Regions from separate parts of the Paenibacillus sp. FSL L8-0644 genome, predicted to be linked through region 2. Evidence: a T-box and tRNA genes for the amino acid it is inferred to sense, from the RefSeq annotation. Region 2 holds a T-box; the other holds one or more tRNA genes.
The links. A T-box is a leader RNA that pairs with one kind of tRNA and senses whether it is charged. The one in region 2 lies ahead of ileS (isoleucine--tRNA ligase), so its partner is inferred to be a tRNA-Ile.
Positions count from the first base shown of each region.

Region 1 (5,565 bases), 3.1 Mb from region 2:
GGGGATGAGGCAATCCGCAAGGCATTGGAGCTACAACCTCATGTTGTGCTCATGGATTTTAGCATGCCACCTGGAAAAGATGGTCTCACAGCAACCACTGAATTAAAAAAACAGCTGCCCGATACAGAAGTCCTTATTTTAACGATGCATGACGATGAAGAATATCTGTTCCGAGCCATTCAAGCTGGAGCATCCGGATATATTTTAAAAAGCGCACCTCACGAGGAGTTACTCGCTGCCATCCAGTCTGTGGCCGAAGGTAGTGCCTATTTGTACCCGAATGCAACCAAACGACTGATGAGTGAATATCTGGACAAAATCAAACAGGAAGGCATAGCCGGACCCTATGAATCCTTGTCTGAGCGGGAAAAAGAGATTCTATCCTGGGTAGCCAAAGGATATGCCAACAAGGAAATTGCCGAGCACCTGGTGATTAGTGTCAAAACCGTAGAGTCCCATAAAAGCAATCTTATGGAGAAGCTTAACTTGAAAACACGACCTGAGCTAGTCAAATTCGCACTAAAAAAGGGGCTACTCCATTATGAATGAACCTTCTAACCCTTTACTGCAGCATGCCTTTGGTGAATCAACCGATAAACTGCTGAATGATCTGGAAATTTATATACCAGAATCCCCTTTTCTTCATGCGCTGCGTAACTCACTCCACCAATTATCCAATCTGAAATTTGCCCTAGATACGTCTTCCATCGTTGCTTTGACCGATCATCGAGGTATTATTCAGTACGTAAACGACAAGTTCTGTGAGATTTCGCAATACAGTCGTGAAGAGCTGATCGGTCAGGATCATCGTCTCATTAATTCAGGCTATCATACCCCCGCCTTCATGAAAAACCTGTGGACTACGATCCGTTCAGGTGAGGTATGGCAAGGAGAAATACGTAATCGTGCTAAAGATAACAGCTACTACTGGGTGAATACTACGATCGTTCCGTTTATGGACGAGGAAGGTAAACCCTATCAGTACTTAGCGATCCGCAATGAGGTCACTAAACTGAAGAGAGTAGAAGCTGAACTTCAGTCTATGATGACACAAGTCATGCAAATACAGGAAGAAGAACGTAAACGCTTTTCAAGAGAGCTGCATGATGGGATAGGGCAAAGCTTATTTTCACTTATTATCCAATTGGATAGCCAACTTGCCGAACAACCTAGTGCTACTCTGGAGAATCTCCGTTCGCAGGTGACCGACATCATCAAAGATGTTCGTGGTCTAGCGTGGGAACTTCGTCCCTCAGTTCTGGATGATCTGGGTGTCGTCCCAGCCATAAGAACCTATATTGAAAACTTCTGTTCTCATTACGGGATTGAGGTGCATTTTCAATGCAATCTACGTAAACGGGTTGATATTCGCAAGGAAATTGCAATTTATCGGATTGTACAAGAGGCGTTAACGAATGTAGCCAAATACGCAGATGTAGCAGAGGCATATGTCGACGTTGAGGATCAAAATGAAATGATACAAGTGACCATTCGGGATAAAGGCATTGGATTCTCTGGAAAGTCCCAAGGAGAGGGAGTTGGATTGTTCAGTATGGAAGAACGAGCTAGAGGGGTAGGGGGATTTATGAGCATAACCTCTGCTCCAGACGAGGGAACCTCCATCCAGCTGACCATTCCCGTGTAAAAACTGTCCACTAGATCGGTTATCGGTGTATGCCAGTTGTATGATCAGAACGAATACACCGATACCGAAGATTATGGATAATCAACACATTGTGGATTACATGAGGATAAATACAAAAAAAGAGAGAGCTCTGTCCCCAGACAGGCTCTCTTTATTTATAAGGTGTCACCACTGAGGCAACAAGAATCCGCTATAGCAAAAAGCGGGTGATGGGAATCGAACCCACGCTACCAGCTTGGAAGGCTGGAGTTCTACCATTGAACTACACCCGCAAAACAGTATCGGGATGACACGATTTGAACATGCGACCCCCTGGTCCCAAACCAGGTGCTCTACCAAGCTGAGCTACATCCCGACATTATACATTTTTTTAAGAAATGGCGCGCCCTGAGAGATTCGAACTCCCGGCCTTTTGATTCGTAGTCAAACGCTCTATCCAGCTGAGCTAAGGGCGCATATTAAATTCCATAATGAGTAGTCAAGGCGCCACCCAGATTTGAACTGGGGATGAAGCTTTTGCAGAGCTTTGCCTTACCACTTGGCTATGGCGCCGTATGGATAATGGAGCGGACGACGGGAATCGAACCCGCGACCCTCGCCTTGGCAAGGCGATGCTCTACCGCTGAGCCACGTCCGCAAAATATGGTGCGGTCGAGAGGACTCGAACCTCCACGGGGGGTTAGCCCACACGGACCTGAACCGTGCGCGTCTGCCAATTCCGCCACGACCGCAAAATAATTATAAATGGTGAGCCATGAAGGACTCGAACCTTCGACACCCTGATTAAAAGTCAGGTGCTCTACCAACTGAGCTAATGGCTCTTAATGGCTGGGGATATAGGATTTGAACCTATGCATGACGGAGTCAAAGTCCGTTGCCTTACCGCTTGGCTAATCCCCAATAAATTAAGAATAAAGGGCGGCCGATGGGGCTTGAACCCACGAATGCCGGAGTCACAGTCCGGTGCGTTAACCACTTCGCCACGACCGCCATATGATTATGAAAAGACTGGTGGAGGATGATGGATTCGAACCACCGAACCCGTAAGGGAGCAGATTTACAGTCTGATGCGTTTGGCCACTTCGCTAATCCTCCAAAATGGTGCCGGCGAGAGGACTTGAACCCCCAACCTACTGATTACAAGTCAGTTGCTCTACCAGTTGAGCTACACCGGCACATTACTCATTTCCCACTTGAAAGGTGGCTCGGGACGGAATCGAACCGCCGACACGAGGATTTTCAGTCCTCTGCTCTACCGACTGAGCTACCGAGCCATATTAAATTTTATTACTACATCATATAATCCGCACTATATATGCCAATTATATATGAAGCTAAAATGGCGGAACTGACGGGATTCGAACCCGCGATCTCCTGCGTGACAGGCAGGCATGTTAGGCCTCTACACCACAGTTCCAGAGACATTTCCAATAGGAAATTAATTGCGGGGGCAGGATTTGAACCTACGACCTTCGGGTTATGAGCCCGACGAGCTACCGAACTGCTCCACCCCGCGACATTAAAAAGCATTTCTCAAATTTTCTTATGGTGGAGGCTGAGGGGATCGAACCCCCGACCCTCTGCTTGTAAGGCAGATGCTCTCCCAGCTGAGCTAAGCCTCCATATTATGACCCGTAGGGGATTCGAACCCCTGTTACCTCCGTGAAAGGGAGGTGTCTTAACCCCTTGACCAACGGGCCTTGCAAAATAAGTTCTGGTCTCAATAAATTTATGGCGGAGAGAGAGGGATTCGAACCCTCGCACCACTTTCGCAGTCTAACCCCTTAGCAGAGGGTCCCCTTATAGCCACTTGGGTATCTCTCCGAGTAGCGGCAGAGGGGATCGAACCCCCGACCTCACGGGTATGAACCGTACGCTCTAGCCAGCTGAGCTACGCCGCCACCTTAATATATAAAAGTCAGAAATATTCAAAATATGGCTCCCCGAACAGGACTCGAACCTGTGACAACTCGATTAACAGTCGAGTGCTCTACCAACTGAGCTATCAGGGAATATTGGTGGAGCCAAGCGGGATCGAACCGCTGACCTCCTGCGTGCAAGGCAGGCGCTCTCCCAGCTGAGCTATGGCCCCAATCTTTTTGTTATTCTAGAAGTGGTGGGCCTTAGTGGACTCGAACCACCGACCTCACCCTTATCAGGGGTGCGCTCTAACCAGCTGAGCTAAAGGCCCTAACATGTAAAAATTTATCATCCTCTAAAGGATATCGCTTGGCGACGTCCTACTCTCCCAGGACCCTGCGGTCCAAGTACCATCGGCGCTGGAGGGCTTAACGGTCGTGTTCGGGATGGGTACGTGTGGAACCCCTCCGCTATCGCCACCAAACATGAATTTGCTGTGCAAATTCTTCCGTACGGTTATTCGCTTCACCACTTATCGTGTGAATGAATAGCCATGCGCTTGTTGTATGTCACTTGTACATACGTTCAAGGTTACACCCTGAAAACTGGATCCGAAACTCTTTTGCGTTTTATCTTAGGATAAGCCCTCGACCGATTAGTATTGGTCAGCTCCATGCATTACTGCACTTCCACCCCCAACCTATCTACCTCGTCGTCTTCAAGGGGTCTTACTAATTGGGAAATCTCATCTTGAGGGGGGCTTCACGCTTAGATGCTTTCAGCGCTTATCCCTTCCGTACATAGCTACCCAGCGGTGCTCCTGGCGGAACAACTGGTACACCAGCGGTACGTCCATCCCGGTCCTCTCGTACTAAGGACAGCTCCTCTCAAATTTCCTACGCCCACGACAGATAGGGACCGAACTGTCTCACGACGTTCTGAACCCAGCTCGCGTACCGCTTTAATGGGCGAACAGCCCAACCCTTGGGACCTACTTCAGCCCCAGGATGCGATGAGCCGACATCGAGGTGCCAAACCTCCCCGTCGATGTGGACTCTTGGGGGAGATAAGCCTGTTATCCCCAGGGTAGCTTTTATCCGTTGAGCGATGGCCCTTCCATGCGGTACCACCGGATCACTAAGCCCGACTTTCGTCCCTGCTCGACTTGTAGGTCTCGCAGTCAAGCTCCCTTCTGCCTTTGCACTCTTCGAATGATTTCCAACCATTCTGAGGGAACCTTGGGGCGCCTCCGTTACTCTTTAGGAGGCGACCGCCCCAGTCAAACTGCCCACCTGACACTGTCCTCGCACCGGTTCACGGTACCAAGTTAGAACCTAGATACGATCAGGGTGGTATCCCAAGGATGCCTCCCCTCAAGCTGGCGCTCAAGGCTCAACGGCTCCCACCTATCCTGTACAGATCGTACCCAAATTCAATATCAAGCTGCAGTAAAGCTCCATGGGGTCTTTCCGTCTTGTCGCGGGTAACCTGCATCTTCACAGGTATTAAAATTTCACCGGATCTCTCGTTGAGACAGCGCCCAAGTCGTTACGCCATTCGTGCGGGTCAGAATTTACCTGACAAGGAATTTCGCTACCTTAGGACCGTTATAGTTACGGCCGCCGTTTACTGGGGCTTCGGTTCATAGCTTCGCCCCGAAGGGCTTACCACTCCCCTTAACCTTCCAGCACCGGGCAGGCGTCAGCCCGTATACTTCGCCTTGCGGCTTCGCACAGACCTGTGTTTTTGCTAAACAGTCGCTTGGGCCTTTTCACTGCGGCCCCCTCGGGCTATTCACCCTACCGAGGCACCCCTTCTCCCGAAGTTACGGGGTCATTTTGCCGAGTTCCTTAACGAGAGTTCTTCCGCGCGCCTTAGAATTCTCTTCTCGCCTACCTGTGTCGGTTTGCGGTACGGGCACCTTCTCCTGGCTAGAGGCTTTTCTTGGCAGTCTGAGATCATGACCTTCGCTACTACAATTTTCGCTCCCCATCACAGCCCAGCCTTACGATGTGCGGATTTGCCTACACACCAGCCTCACTGCTTAGACGGACATCCAT
Region 1 covers NZ_JBBOYN010000001.1:402,690-408,254, reverse strand. Annotated here, with positions in the region: gene NSS94_RS01830 (response regulator) at 1-549, shown strand, start outside; gene NSS94_RS01825 (PAS domain-containing sensor histidine kinase) at 542-1,645, shown strand; tRNA gene NSS94_RS01820 (tRNA-Gly) at 1,847-1,917, opposite strand; tRNA gene NSS94_RS01815 (tRNA-Pro) at 1,927-2,000, opposite strand; tRNA gene NSS94_RS01810 (tRNA-Arg) at 2,024-2,100, opposite strand; tRNA gene NSS94_RS01805 (tRNA-Cys) at 2,127-2,197, opposite strand; tRNA gene NSS94_RS01800 (tRNA-Gly) at 2,208-2,282, opposite strand; tRNA gene NSS94_RS01795 (tRNA-Leu) at 2,289-2,376, opposite strand; tRNA gene NSS94_RS01790 (tRNA-Lys) at 2,391-2,466, opposite strand; tRNA gene NSS94_RS01785 (tRNA-Gln) at 2,471-2,545, opposite strand; tRNA gene NSS94_RS01780 (tRNA-His) at 2,563-2,635, opposite strand; tRNA gene NSS94_RS01775 (tRNA-Tyr) at 2,655-2,740, opposite strand; tRNA gene NSS94_RS01770 (tRNA-Thr) at 2,745-2,820, opposite strand; tRNA gene NSS94_RS01765 (tRNA-Phe) at 2,847-2,919, opposite strand; tRNA gene NSS94_RS01760 (tRNA-Asp) at 2,986-3,062, opposite strand; tRNA gene NSS94_RS01755 (tRNA-Met) at 3,088-3,161, opposite strand; tRNA gene NSS94_RS01750 (tRNA-Val) at 3,192-3,267, opposite strand; tRNA gene NSS94_RS01745 (tRNA-Glu) at 3,274-3,345, opposite strand; tRNA gene NSS94_RS01740 (tRNA-Ser) at 3,378-3,469, opposite strand; tRNA gene NSS94_RS01735 (tRNA-Met) at 3,473-3,546, opposite strand; tRNA gene NSS94_RS01730 (tRNA-Asn) at 3,582-3,657, opposite strand; tRNA gene NSS94_RS01725 (tRNA-Ala) at 3,662-3,737, opposite strand; tRNA gene NSS94_RS01720 (tRNA-Ile) at 3,760-3,836, opposite strand; rRNA gene rrf (5S ribosomal RNA) at 3,873-3,989, opposite strand; rRNA gene NSS94_RS01710 (23S ribosomal RNA) at 4,141-5,565, opposite strand, start outside.
Region 1: it has a tRNA-Ile gene. The T-box ahead of ileS (isoleucine--tRNA ligase) is inferred to sense a tRNA for this amino acid. The anticodon was not compared.

Region 2 (5,565 bases):
TTGCCCCAGAATCGGTCGCGTGAACGACGGATATACCAGTTGCTCAGCTCATCCACAAACGACTCAATTGCTTTGGATGAGTTCAGGAAGTCATTTACAGCCAGCGCTTTGTCCACTACCAAAATCAGGCTGTTCAGACGGGACAAAATCCAGCGATCCAACTTATGAGCCGATGGTTTGAACGGGTGCTGTGCCGGATCAAATCCGTCGATATCCGCATATAAGGTCAGAAAAGCATGTGTATTCACAAGCGTATCTACCAGCTTCGATTTAGCCTCACCTACGATTCCTTTGGAAAAACGTTTGCTATTCCATGGTGCACTATCGGACAACAATGCCCAGCGGAAAGCATCTGTACCATACTCGTCAATCACTTCCCACGGATCAATAACATTACCCTTTGATTTGGACATTTTCTGCCCTTGCTCATCCAGTACATGGCCTGTCGCCATGACAGCTTTATAAGGAGCTTTGCCAGTCAGCATAGTCGAAACCGCAAGCAAGCTATAGAACCAGCCACGAGTCTGGTCAATCCCTTCACAGATCATATCTGCCGGAAATTGTTGCTCGAACGTTTCATTATTTTCAAAAGGATAATGATGCTGTGCAAACGGCATGGAGCCGCTATCAAACCATACGTCGATCACTTCCGGTGTACGAGTCATTTCGTATTTACCGCATTGGCTACGAACCTTAATATCATCTACATATGGTTTGTGCAGCTCGATGTCCGCTGGTACGTCGCCAATCGCACGTTCCCTCAATTCAGCAATACTATGCGGAGCAAACTGTTCTCCAGTTTCCTCACAAACCCAGATGTTTAGCGGTGTACCCCAATAGCGATCACGACTGATGTTCCAATCCACCAGTTCCTCCAAAAACTTGCCAAAACGTCCTTCACGTACATGACCCGGATACCATTCGACTTCGCTGTTGTTGGCAATCAGTTGATCCTTGATCGCAGTTGTTTTGATAAACCAACTGTCCATAGCATAGTACAATAATGGAGTATCGCAACGCCAGCAGAACGGATAGCTATGCTCGTATTTTTCCTTGCTGTACAGCAGGCCTTTTTCGGACAGCATTTTTACAATATCTACATCACAGTCTTTCACAAAACGACCTGCAAAATCAGTGATTTCCTCTACATAGTTACCTTGAAGATCCACCACGTTGATGAACTCAACACCATTTTCACGACATACCCGGTAATCATCTTCACCATGCGCTGGAGCCATATGAACGATACCTGTACCGCTGGAATCTGTTACGAACTTCGCACCCAGAATCTGATTACCCTTCTCAACCTGAAAATACGTAAATGGCGGGGTATAGGTTTGGCCAACCAGTTCTGAACCAGATAGCGTGCCAATCACTTCATGCTCGCCTTTAATGACGTCTTCAACCAGATTTTTAGCAACGATGTATACACCGTCTTCCTGCTTCACACGTGCATATTCCAGTTCAGGGTTGACGGCGAGCGCCACGTGACTCGGCAAGGTCCAAGGTGTTGTCGTCCAAGCCAGTACATATTCACCACTACTATGCAACTTGAACTTGGCCGTGGCACTCAGATCCTTTACATCTTTGTAGCCCTGCGCTACTTCATGAGAACTTAGCGTTGTCTGACAATCCGGACAATACGGACTCACACGATGACCACGATACAGCAGATCTTTTTCATGAATGGTCGCCAAAATGTTCCATACGCTCTCGATATAGTTATTATCCAATGTAATGTACGGGTTATCGAGGTCTGTCCAGTATCCGATCGCTTCGGTTAGATCACGCCATTGTTGCTCGTACTCAAACACGCTCGCCTTACATTTTTTTATAAACTTTTCAACGCCGTATTCTTCAATTTCAGGTTTATGGGAGATCCCCAGTTGCTTCTGTACACCTAATTCTACCGGCAAGCCATGCGTGTCCCAGCCTGCCTTACGTACGACGCGGTATCCCTTCATTGTCTGATAGCGGCCCACAAAATCCTTAATTACACGGCCCAGCACGTGACCGATATGCGGTTTACCGTTAGCTGTTGGTGGGCCCTCATAGAACACAAAATTTGGCTTTCCTTCACGATTTGTAATGGATTTACGGAATGTGTCCTCCTGCTTCCATTTGCTCAGGATGCGCAGGTCACGGGACCGTGCTTTTTCTTTAACATCCACTCTGTTCATACTGTCATACTCCCTCTCTGCTCATCATTGATTTCCCTAGCATTTCCTAAAAAAAGCAACAAAAAAAGCCCCATCCCTGTAAAGGGACGAGACTGTGCTCGCGTTACCACCCTGATTCCGTAAAAATAGACCATTCTAAAAATACAGTCTCATCACGGCTCTCTGAGCCCCACTCAACTACAGCAGGGCGCCATTATAACGCATGGCAAACGGTGATTGCTTACACACGCCATACATCTTAAGCGCTTCAGCTCACTTCTCCGGGAGGATCTTCGGTCATGTTCTGAACGTTGGCTTGCACCGGAAGGCCAACTCTCTGAGGGACAAATCATGACGTACTCGTTCCCATCAACGAATTAAACATGTTAAATTCATCGAATATTAAACAGCAACATCGTTGCCTTGAATAACAACCATCAGCCGACGGACGGACAATCGTTGAATTCAGTATAGTATTTACAGTTATAGCCTGTTTAAAGTGAAAAGTCAACCCTAACAACGTCTAATAAAAGCTTGTCAGAAATGAAATTAGTAAATTTCTTTCATCTCACGCTCGCGCTCCAGTACTTCGCGTTCCCGGTTTTCAAGAGCTTCCCAGCCGTCTTGGCTTAACAAGTCAAGCTGTGCTTCCACCAGTGTACGAAACCGTGCTCGGTAAATCGATGCCTGCTTCTTCAGCTCTTCAACCTCCAACGCGATCTTGCGGGATTTGGACAATGCTTCGTTCACAATACGGTCCGCATTTTTTTCCGCTTCCTTCACGATCAGTTGGGATTCTTTCTTGGCGTTGTTACGAACTTCATCTGCGGCTTCCTGCGCTACGATAATCGTCTTACTCAGCGTATCCTCAATAGTCGCGAAATGATCGAGCTTCTCCTGTACGTTCAACAACTCGGTGCTCAGTTCTTTATTTTCACGAATAACGCCCTCGTAATCTTTGATCACCTGATCCAAAAATTCATTAACCTGATCCTCATCATAACCGCGAAGCCGGCGGGCAAATTCCTTGTTATGTATATCCAATGGCGTTAATGGCATGCCGTCCACCTCCTATAAGATTGACAAAAAATACATTTTCCGCGTCACGACGCTCACTATCATCTATCGGTCATCATACCCCGTTTTGTGAATACTGTACAGAGCAAAATCGTTCCAGTTCTTCGCTATAGCTTAATTCTTTCGACAGAAAGCTCGTGATTCCTGCCTACAGCTATACAAACTTACCAATTTTGACACGGAATCTTCCCTTTTTTGTCATCCCGTCTGTTTCAAGCACTTTGAAACGCCCAAAACCCTGCATGGAAATAACGTCTCCAGCTTTAAGTGGAGTGGATGGATTCTCCTCCACCTTCCAATTTACCCTGCATCGTCCCGCCCGAATCGGTGTTAATATTTTACTGCGGCTTAGCTTGTACACATCGCTGGCAATACCGTCCAGACGCAAAGAAGCGACCGTCAGGTCTAGCGTCTCTAATGCAACTTCCTTCGTTCGCAGACTCGCTACAGGCAACAGTTCTGTCCATACATGAACACGGTGTACCTGCTGCAAATGCATCGTCATAAAATCACCGATCTCTGAAGCTACCAATACATGACACCCATCATCCAGTACATGAATATCTCCAATTTTCCCACGTTTGATTCCAAGTCCCAGTAGGGCACCTAGATAATCACCGTGCTCAAGGGTACCTATTTTATGATCGTCAGACGTGATGGAAAGGACCTGAATCCCCATCTCCTCACCGTCCAAATACGAATAATCGGGCGCAATCAGCGCCCGCTTTCGTTCCGAAGCCATGTATCCGCCATCTACCCTAATCGTGACCTTGTCTTCCTTCGAAGCAAGTGTCTCCAATATGTACTGTTGGCGCGGGTCCAAAAAATCAGTCAGCTTCTGCTCATGATAAGCCCCCGCATGACTGATCCATTCGGAAGCACGATCCACATAATCCCGTTCATCCGGGTGAAAATGCTCATAAATCTCAGTTCGCATAACTCCTCCTAGACGAGCTTACCAATTAAAGAAATCAAACCGTACGACGCAAAACGCAGAGCAATCAGCGCAACGATGGGAGAAATATCAATCATCCCGAAGATTGGCGGTATAAACCTGCGAAAAGGAGACAAATACGGCTCCACAAACTTGGCAAGTAAATCACCAATCACACTCTCTCTAGCATTAGGAAGCCATGACAGCAGAACATATGCAATGATCATGTACGAATAAATCTGAAATAGCCAGTAAATTACCTCGATCAAGAAAAGTTCACCTCATTCTGTTAAGTTCTTGTTCAGTGTCAGCCAGTATTTCCGTAATAGAGCCTTGAATCTCAACCGTATCTGGTGTACACAGAAAAATATTATTCCCGACCTTGGAAATACCACCACCCAATGCATACACAGTACCACTCAAAAAATCAATAATGCGTAGCGCCTGATCCTTGCGAATTCGTTGCAAATTGACAACGACGGTGCGATGGGAACGGATATGGTCGGCAATTTCCTGTGCTTCATCATAAGAACGCGGCTCATACAGGACAACTTTCACATTTTTCTGTGAATGGATGCTGACAACATTAGTGCCCTTCTGGTTCTTACGTTTATCAAAGCTTGGGGTTTCAATTTCTTGATCTTCCTGCGTATTCATAACCTCTCGCTCTATAACTTCCTCTTCTTCCTGAAGCCCCAGAAAGTTCATGAACTTATTCATTACGCCCAATGGAAATCCTCCTCTCGTCCGACCAGTACGGAACCAAGCCGCAGCCAGGTCGCTCCTTCTTCAACCGCCACTTCAAAATCATTGGACATCCCCATAGACAAGTGAACGATGGGTTCCCTGGTCAAGGCTTGTCCATTTAACCTATCCCGTAATTCACGCAATCCCCGAAACACAGGCCGAGTTTTTTCCGGGTCTTCCTCATGAGGAGCCATCGTCATCAAGCCAATCACGTCCACATGTTCCAGCTCGCGAATTTGTTCCAAAAAGGGGACAACCGCCTCAGAGGACAAGCCATATTTGGACATTTCCCCAGAAATATTGACTTGCACAAAAGCTTTAACTCGCAGTCCCAGAGCAGCTGCCTTCTTATCCAATTCCTGAGCGAGTGATAAGCGGTCAAGCGAATGTATAAATTTAAATTTTCCAATTACATCTTTAACCTTATTCGTTTGGAGATGACCAATAAAATGCCACGTTCCCCGGTCACCCAGCTTACTCCATTTATCCGCAGCATCCTGCCAGCGATTTTCGCCCACATGCTCTAAGTCGCTATCCAATACCGATGTCATTGTCGCCGCCGAAACATATTTCGTGACAGCGATCACATTTACTTCATCACGCGAACGTCCGCTTCGGGCACATGCCGCTTCTACACGGGCATTCACT
Region 2 covers NZ_JBBOYN010000001.1:3,494,624-3,500,188, forward strand. Annotated here, with positions in the region: gene ileS (isoleucine--tRNA ligase) at 1-2,180, opposite strand, end outside; T-box leader at 2,260-2,541, opposite strand; gene NSS94_RS15855 (DivIVA domain-containing protein) at 2,709-3,218, opposite strand; gene NSS94_RS15860 (YlmH family RNA-binding protein) at 3,391-4,173, opposite strand; gene NSS94_RS15865 (YggT family protein) at 4,182-4,439, opposite strand; gene NSS94_RS15870 (cell division protein SepF) at 4,447-4,899, opposite strand; gene NSS94_RS15875 (YggS family pyridoxal phosphate-dependent enzyme) at 4,890-5,565, opposite strand, start outside.